One region of the Mesorhizobium sp. WSM1386 genome, then DNA from elsewhere that is predicted to be linked to it. Evidence: predicted binding sites of a transcription regulator. Region 1 holds the regulator's gene; the other holds the start of a gene.
The links. Region 1 encodes HrcA, which represses chaperone genes, less so after heat shock. Its sites were predicted from a motif close to GTTAGCACTCNCNNNNNGNGAGTGCTAAC; they were not measured.
Positions count from the first base shown of each region.

Region 1 (4,016 bases):
ACCGATGTGGCGTATTCGGCTGGCACATTGTCGCCGAGCGCATCGCGCTCGTTGACGACGCACCACAGCGCGCCGGTCGCCGGCTGGACGGTCATGCCCGAGCAGTTGCGCAGGCCGGTGGCGACGGTGCGGCCGTTCTTGCCGTCGGGGTCGAAGGCCTGCACGTCGGCGCGTCCCTCTTCGGAGCCCCAGCTGGCGCCGAGCGGCTTTGACTTGATCCATGCATCGAGTCCGCCCCTCGGCCTCTTGCCCATGTCCCCGGCGGCGTTCGAGCCCGAGCCGACCGACAGATAGAGCGTCTTGCCATCGGGCGAAAAGGCGATGTCGCGGGTCCAGTGATGGTTCGATGGAATGTCGTCGACGATGGTTTCCGGGTCGGCGGATGCCTTGAGATCGCCATTGCGGTAGGCAAAGCGCACGATGCTGTCGCTGTTGGCGACATAGACCCATTGCGGGTCGCTGCCCGGCGGGTAGAAGGCAATGCCGTAGGGCTGGTTGAGATCGCCGGCGAAGATGCTTTTCTCGGCGGGCTTGGCGCTGCCCTCGGTCAGGCGGTAGACGCGGATCTGGTTGGCTTCGCTGTCGGCGACGAACAGGTCGCCATTGGGTGCCGCGCGTACCACGCGCGGATTGTCGATGCCGGACGCGATCAGCTCGGCCGAAAAGCCTTCCGGCAGTTGCGGTTTGGCGTCCGCCGGCCTTTCGGCAAGGCCGGCGCTGTTCGAGGCCGACTTGGCGAGATTGGGCTTCGGCAGGTCTTCCGGCTTGATCAGGCGGCGCACGCCGGGCTTGTCGGCGCGCCAGTCGCCAAAGGCGGCCGGACCCTTCAGCACCGGCTGGTCGGCCTGCTGGGCGAACGCCGCGGTCGCGAGGAGCAGTGCGGAAAGCCCCAGTCCGGCCATTCGGGTCCCAGCGATCATTGTCGTCCCTCCACCTGGTCGCGAAGGAAGTATCAACGGCCGGTTTGTCCCTGGGTTCCGTCTTGCTTCCGGGTTCAGGTCCCGGCGGCGTAAAAATCGTCGTCGAGGCGCTTTTCCAAGGCGACGAGATCCGCCGGCAGCGGCAGGCCCATGGCGCGCATTTCGCGCAGCTTCTCGCGCAGCTGTTCCTGGATTTCGTGCTGGTCTTCCGGCTGGTTGACCATTTCCTCCAGCAGCAGGCTGATCCGGGCCTTGAACTCTTCGAGCGCCATTCTTTTTCTCCTTGGCGGCCAGGAAGCGCAGGAAGTCGCCGCTCGCAGGCCGGCTGAATATCAATACACCTAGCGCAGCATGCGCGATATCAGCTGTGCCGTGTAATCCACCATCGGCACGATGCGCGCGTAATTCAGCCGGGTCGGGCCGATGACGCCGAGCGCCCCGACGACGCGGGCATCCTTGTCGCGATAGGGCGCGACCACCAGCGACGAGCCCGACAGCGAGAACAGCTTGTTTTCCGAGCCGATGAAGATGCGCACGCCCGATCCCTGCTCGGCCAGGTCAAGCAGCTGGATCAGCCCGTCCTGCGTCTCCATGTCCTCGAAAAGGTGCCGCAGCAGTTCGATATCGGCCTGCGCGGTGACGTTTTCGAGCAGGTTGGCCCGGCCGCGCACGATGAGCCGCGCCGGCAGGCCGCTTTCGGCGCCCGCCCATACCGCCAGCCCCTTCTCGACGAGATCCTGCGACAGCGTGTCCAGCGCAGCCCTTGTCTCTTCCTTGATGCGGGCGATCTCGGTCCGTGCCTCGGCCAGCGTGCGGCCCCGAATATGCGCGTTGAGGAAATTCGAGGCCTCGTGCAATTGCGAGACGGTGATGCCGGCGGGCAGCTCGACGACGCGGTTTTCGACGTCGCCATTCTGCGACACCAGCACGGCAAGTGCCTTGGTCGGCTCCAGCTGGATGAATTCGATGTGCTTCAGCGCCACCTCGTTCTTGGCGGCCAGCACCAGGCCGGCGCCACGCGACATGCCCGACAGCATCTGGCTGGCCTCGGTCAGCATATGCTCCAGCGTCGCGCCCGAGCCCGAGGCCCGCACCTGTGCCTCGATGGTGCGGCGCTCCTCGTCGGAGAGGTCGCCAAGTTCCATGAAGGCATCGACGAAGAAACGCAGGCCCGCCTGCGTCGGCAGCCGGCCGGCCGAGATGTGCGGCGCATAGATCAGCCCGAGGTGTTCCAGGTCGCTCATCACATTGCGGATGGTGGCCGGCGACAGCGAGGAGGGCAGGATGCGCGACAGGCTGCGCGAGCCCACGGGCTCGCCATCCCTGAGATAGGAATCGACGATGCGCCGGAAGATGTCGCGTGAGCGCATGTCGAGTGATTGAAGTGCGGGCGATTGCGAACTCGGATCGACTGCCTTGGTCATACGGCCAAAAACCTCCTTGTTCAGGATATAGACTTCGGCACGGTGGGCGCAACCCGGTGTCTGCATGAGATCGCCCGGCGTCTGTGTCAGATCGCCCGGTGCCTATGTCGGGCCATTTTCCTTTGCGCCCTAGGCCTGGTGAGGCTACAAGCCGGCCAAGATTCCGAAAATGACAAGAAAGAAGCCTGAATGCGCCCCTCCAAACGCCAATTCGACGAAATGCGCGCCATCTCCTTCGAGCGCGGCGTCTCCAAGCACGCCGAAGGCTCGTGCCTGGTGAAGTTCGGCGACACCCATGTCCTGTGCACGGCGAGCCTCGAGGAGAAGGTGCCGGGCTGGATGCGCAATTCCGGCAAGGGCTGGGTGACAGCCGAATATGGCATGCTGCCGCGCTCGACCGGCGAGCGCATGCGCCGCGAGGCATCCGCCGGCAAGCAGGGCGGCCGCACGCTGGAAATCCAGCGTCTCATCGGCCGTTCGCTGCGCGCCGTGGTCGACCTGCAGGCGCTGGGCGAACAGCAGATCACCGTCGACTGCGACGTCATCCAGGCCGATGGCGGCACCCGCACCGCCTCGATCACCGGCGGCTGGGTGGCGCTGTACGACTGCCTGCGCTGGATGGAAGCGCGGCAGATGACCAGCGTTTCCAAGGTGCTGAAGGACCATGTCGCGGCGATTTCCTGCGGCATCCATGACGGCCAGCCGGTCATCGACCTCGATTATATCGAGGATTCCTCGGCCGGCACCGACGCCAATTTCGTCATGACCGGCAAGGGCGGCATCGTCGAGATCCAGGGCACCGCCGAGGGCGAGCCGTTCTCCGAAGGGCAGTTCGCGGACTTGATGGGCCTGGCCAAGAAAGGCATCCAGCGCCTGGTGAGTTTGCAGCAGATGGCGGTGGCGTAGGGTCAAATGGCGAGCTTAAGCGCCCCCCTCTGCCCTGCCGGGCATCTCCCCCTCGAGGGGGGAGATCGGCTATGGTTGCGGGTTTCGCCAATCATCAACGTTGAGGCGCCGTCAGCGAAACTGCCAATCTCCCCCCTTGAGGGGGAGATGGCCGGCAGGCCAGAGGGGGGTGCCTCGTGACTCCCTCTGCCATTCTTGAGTCAGCGCTCTACGTCACAGACTTGCACGCAGCCGAACAATTCTATCGCGACACCCTCGGCCTTCACCTCCTCGGCAAGGTCGATGGCCGCCACCTCTTCTTCCGTTGCGGACCCGGTGTGCTGCTCATCTTCAACGCCGAGGCGACCAAGATCCCACCCGCGCCCGATGCCAAGCTGAAGGTGCCGCCGCATGGCACGGTCGGCGAAGGCCATCTCTGCTTTGCGGCGACCGCCGTGGAAATCGCGGCCTGGAAGGCCCATCTCAAGACTAAGAACGTCGCCATCGAAAGCGAATTCGAATGGCCGCAAGGCGGCCGTTCGATTTATATACGCGACCCCTCGGGCAATTCGATCGAGTTTGCCGAGCCAAGAATCTGGGGCCTTTGATGCATTCGCCAACTGTTCACTCACTCGATGGCAAGAAGATCGTCGTTGCCAGCCACAATGCCGGCAAGCTGCGCGAATTCGCCGATCTGATGGGACCGTTCGGTTTCGAGGCGAAGTCGGCCAAGGACTATGGCCTGCCGGAACCGGACGAAACCGGCACCACATTCGAAGAAAACGCC
Region 1 is NZ_CM148373.1:784,043-788,058, reverse strand. Features, by position in the region: gene AC0NIH_RS03740 (PQQ-dependent sugar dehydrogenase) at 1-920, opposite strand, end outside; gene AC0NIH_RS03735 (hypothetical protein) at 995-1,192, opposite strand; gene hrcA (heat-inducible transcriptional repressor HrcA) at 1,262-2,344, opposite strand; gene rph (ribonuclease PH) at 2,534-3,250, shown strand; gene AC0NIH_RS03720 (VOC family protein) at 3,427-3,837, shown strand; gene rdgB (RdgB/HAM1 family non-canonical purine NTP pyrophosphatase) at 3,837-4,016, shown strand, end outside.

Region 2 (4,016 bases), 2.4 Mb from region 1:
CGAGCAGTGGATAGGCTTGCTGCGAGATGCCTTCGTCAGGGCAGGGGTGCCAGAGCGTCGCGCGCATGCCTTGGCGCTGTTGGTCGAATCATCGCTGGAAGGGCTGATGGTGATCGCGCGCGCCACCCGCGACCGCGCGCCATTGAAGGCGGTGGCCGACGAGGTCGCGGCACTGATTGAAGGCGCCGTGCTGGCTGGGGAGGCACGGCAACGCGCGGATACAACCGTCTGAGGGCATCGAAGGGCGGCGATCAGGAAGCATGCAAGCAAAAAGGGCGGCATCGCTGCCGCCCTTTCCGTATCTGAAGGCTGATGGAAGCGCGGATTAGAAATCCATGCCGCCACTCAAGCCCGCTTGCGGGCTTGAGCAATGTGAGTTCATGGGCGTGCTTTATGGATTTCTTAGAAATCCATGCCGCCACTCAAGCCCGCTTGCGGGCTTGAGCAATGTGAGTTCATGGGCGTGCTTTATGGATTTCTTAGAAATCCATGCCGCCCATGCCGCCCATGCCGCCGCCCATGCCGCCAGGCATGCCGCCGCCGCCAGCCGACTCCTTCTTCGGAGCCTCCGCGATCATGGCTTCGGTGGTGACGAGCAGGCCGGCGACCGAGGCCGCGTCCTGGAGAGCGGTGCGCACGACCTTGACCGGGTCGACGATGCCCATGGCGATCATGTCGCCATATTCGCCCGACTGGGCGTTGTAGCCGAAGGTCGCGCCCTTGTTCTCAAGGATCTTGCCGGCAACGATCGAAGCTTCCGCACCGGCGTTGGCCGCGATCTGGCGGGCCGGAGCCTGCAGCGCACGACGCACGATGTTGATGCCGGCGGCCTGGTCGGCATTGACGCCGGTGGCCTTGATGTTGGCCGAAGCGCGCAGCAGGGCAACGCCGCCGCCTGCAACGATGCCTTCTTCCACGGCCGCGCGGGTCGCGTTGAGGGCGTCATCGACGCGGTCCTTCTTTTCCTTGACTTCGACTTCCGTCGCACCGCCGACGCGGATCACGGCAACGCCGCCGGCGAGCTTCGCCAGACGTTCCTGCAGCTTCTCCTTGTCGTAGTCCGACGTGGTCTCTTCGATCTGCTGCTTGATCTGGGCAACGCGGCCCTGGATCTCGGCCTTTTTGCCGGCGCCGTCGACGATGGTGGTGTTCTCCTTGGAGATCGACACCTTCTTGGCGCGGCCGAGCATGTTGAGGCCGACGTTCTCGAGCTTGATGCCGAGGTCTTCCGAGATAACCTGGCCACCGGTGAGGATGGCGATGTCTTCCAGCATGGCCTTGCGGCGATCGCCGAAGCCCGGAGCCTTGACAGCGGCGATCTTCAGGCCGCCACGCAGCTTGTTGACCACCAGCGTGGCCAGGGCCTCGCCTTCGACGTCTTCCGAGATGATGAGCAGCGGCTTGGAGGTCTGCACGACGGCTTCGAGAACCGGCAGCATGGCCTGCAGGTTGGAGAGCTTCTTCTCGTGGAGCAGGATGTAGACGTCCTCGAGCTCGGCAACCATCTTGTCGGCGTTGGTGACGAAGTAGGGCGACAGGTAGCCGCGGTCGAACTGCATGCCTTCGACGACTTCCAGCTCGGTCTCGGCGGTCTTGGCCTCTTCAACCGTGATGACGCCTTCGTTGCCGACCTTCTGCATCGCTTCCGCGATCATCTTGCCGACCGACTCGTCGCCATTGGCCGAGATCGTGCCGACCTGGGCAACTTCCTCGGAGGTCTTGATCTTCTTGGCAGCCTTGCCGAGCGCCGCGACGACTTCGGTCACGGCCAGATCGATGCCGCGCTTCAGGTCCATCGGGTTCATGCCGGCGGCAACGGCCTTGTGGCCTTCCTGGACGATCGACTGCGCCAGGACGGTCGCGGTCGTGGTGCCGTCGCCGGCGATGTCGTTGGTCTTCGAAGCGACTTCGCGGACCATCTGGGCGCCCATGTTCTCGAACTTGTCCTCAAGCTCGATTTCCTTGGCGACGGTGACGCCGTCCTTGGTGATGCGCGGGGCGCCGAACGACTTGTCGATGACGACGTTGCGGCCCTTGGGGCCGAGCGTGACCTTCACCGCGTCGGCGAGGATGTTGACGCCGCGCAGCATGCGCTCGCGGGCATCACGGGAGAATTTTACGTCTTTGGCAGCCATTTTTTAGCTCCTGGCAGGGGCTTGGGGTAAGCCCGGAATTCAGTTGACGGTGAGGCCGATGATCAGCCGATGATGCCCATGATGTCGGATTCCTTCATGATCAGAAGGTCTTCGCCATTGAGCTTGACTTCGGTGCCCGACCACTTGCCGAAAAGGATGCGGTCGCCGGCCTTGACGTCCAGCGGGACCAGCTTGCCAGCTTCGTCGCGAGCGCCGGAGCCGACGGCGATGATCTCGCCTTCCTGCGGCTTTTCCTTTGCCGTATCCGGGATGATGATCCCGCCAGCGGTCTTGGATTCGGATTCGACCCGGCGAACGACCACGCGGTCATGAAGCGGGCGGAACTTCGACTTTGCCATTTTTTCTTCCTCGATGAGAACGGTGAGAAACAGTTCCTCCATCCGGCGAAGCCGGACAACAACAAAGCCCGGCGGCGCCGGGCCCTGTAGTTAGCACTCACCAAAGGCGAGTGCTAACGTGGCGCTGAAATAGGCTGACGGCTGGCGAGAGTCAAGGCGGGCGAAGGCCGCGATGCGAGCGAAATTTTTCTCATGCTGCCGCACGATTTTAGAAAGCCTGGGTTGTGCCTGCCCCGGCTTGAGCGCCGTCCTGCTAACTTCAGTGTCTTGGCGCCTTCAGTGTCTTGGCGCCCGCAGCACCAACAGCGGGCATCGCTCGGCAAGCCCATAGCTCCCGGTCAAAGCGATGCGAACATCACCAAAAAACGCTTCCGCCTCGCTCACCAGTGTAGTCGCCGGCGCGAAGGTGTAGATGGCCGGCGAGTTCCGATAGACATCGATGGTGCCGATGGTGGGCAGGTCCCAGCCTGTGCGAGCCGAAAGCTCGTTGCGGTCAGGAAACAGTGCGTCGAACCTTTCCGCGATCGCCCTGACCGGAATGGCATGGTCGGGCGCATCGCCCGTCGCGGTCATTGCGACGCGCCATTTGAGTTCGTGGAAGGTCGAGACACCGCCCGAGAGTGCAAGCGCCCGCACCGCCGCCGGATCGTCCGGTGTTTCGGGACCGGCAAAGAGACGCAGTCCCGCCCGGCCGTCGGTGCGCAGTACGCCGGCGATCGCCGCAAACAGCGCCCGGCGCGCGGTTGAAAGGCCGAGCGCCGACAGGCAGCCGTCGCCGATCACCGCATCGACGCTTGCGTTCGGTACCGGCAAGTCCAGCCAGTCGCCGTTGATCGCCTTTCGAAACGCGGTGTCGCCTGGCCAGATACCGGCGATCATGTCGGACGATTCATCGACGGCCGTCATCGTCGTCCCGAGCCCGGCGAGTTCCGGTGTTACGCCGAGCAGAATGACGTGCGCCTTCGAAAGGTCGAGCTCACGCTCATAGGCCTCAACCGCTTCCGCTGGCGGCCGCAAAGGTGGCCCGAGCAACTGCCAATGCCTTCGAATGGTATTCCAATGGTCGGTCATCCACAGCCCCAAGCCCGCGTTGTATTGGCAGCTATAATAGAGGACGTTAAAGAGACCAAGCGGGGGAAGCATGACGCGCATCGCGGTAATTACGCATGAGTTCGACAGGTTCGAACGCCGGCGCGGGCCGCTGTTTCGCCGCGACAGCCCCTACATGCTGTTCGATCTGCTGGAGGAACTGAAGCGACGCGGACATTCCGTCCGCATAATCCCCGGAACGTCGGCAAAGCCGGAGGCCGATATAGCGGTGCTGCACGTCGACGCGACCGTGACGCCACCCGAATATGTCGAATACGCACGCGCTTTTCCCTTCTGCCTGAACATTGGGGCCGCCGACATCTCCAAGCGACGCATCAGTGGCGCGGCGATCGGCAAGGACGACGACTGGCCAGGGCCGGTCATCGTCAAGAGCAATCTCAACAATCTCGGGATGCGGGAGCAGACGCTCAAC
Region 2 is NZ_CM148373.1:5,111,672-5,115,687, reverse strand. Features, by position in the region: gene AC0NIH_RS25110 (TetR/AcrR family transcriptional regulator) at 1-232, shown strand, start outside; gene groL (chaperonin GroEL) at 480-2,135, opposite strand; gene groES (co-chaperone GroES) at 2,198-2,494, opposite strand; gene AC0NIH_RS25095 (class I SAM-dependent methyltransferase) at 2,771-3,565, opposite strand; gene AC0NIH_RS25090 (ATP-grasp domain-containing protein) at 3,636-4,016, shown strand, end outside.
Region 2: groES (co-chaperone GroES) is a predicted target of HrcA. The motif match lies at 2,584-2,612, and genes of this name have one in related genera.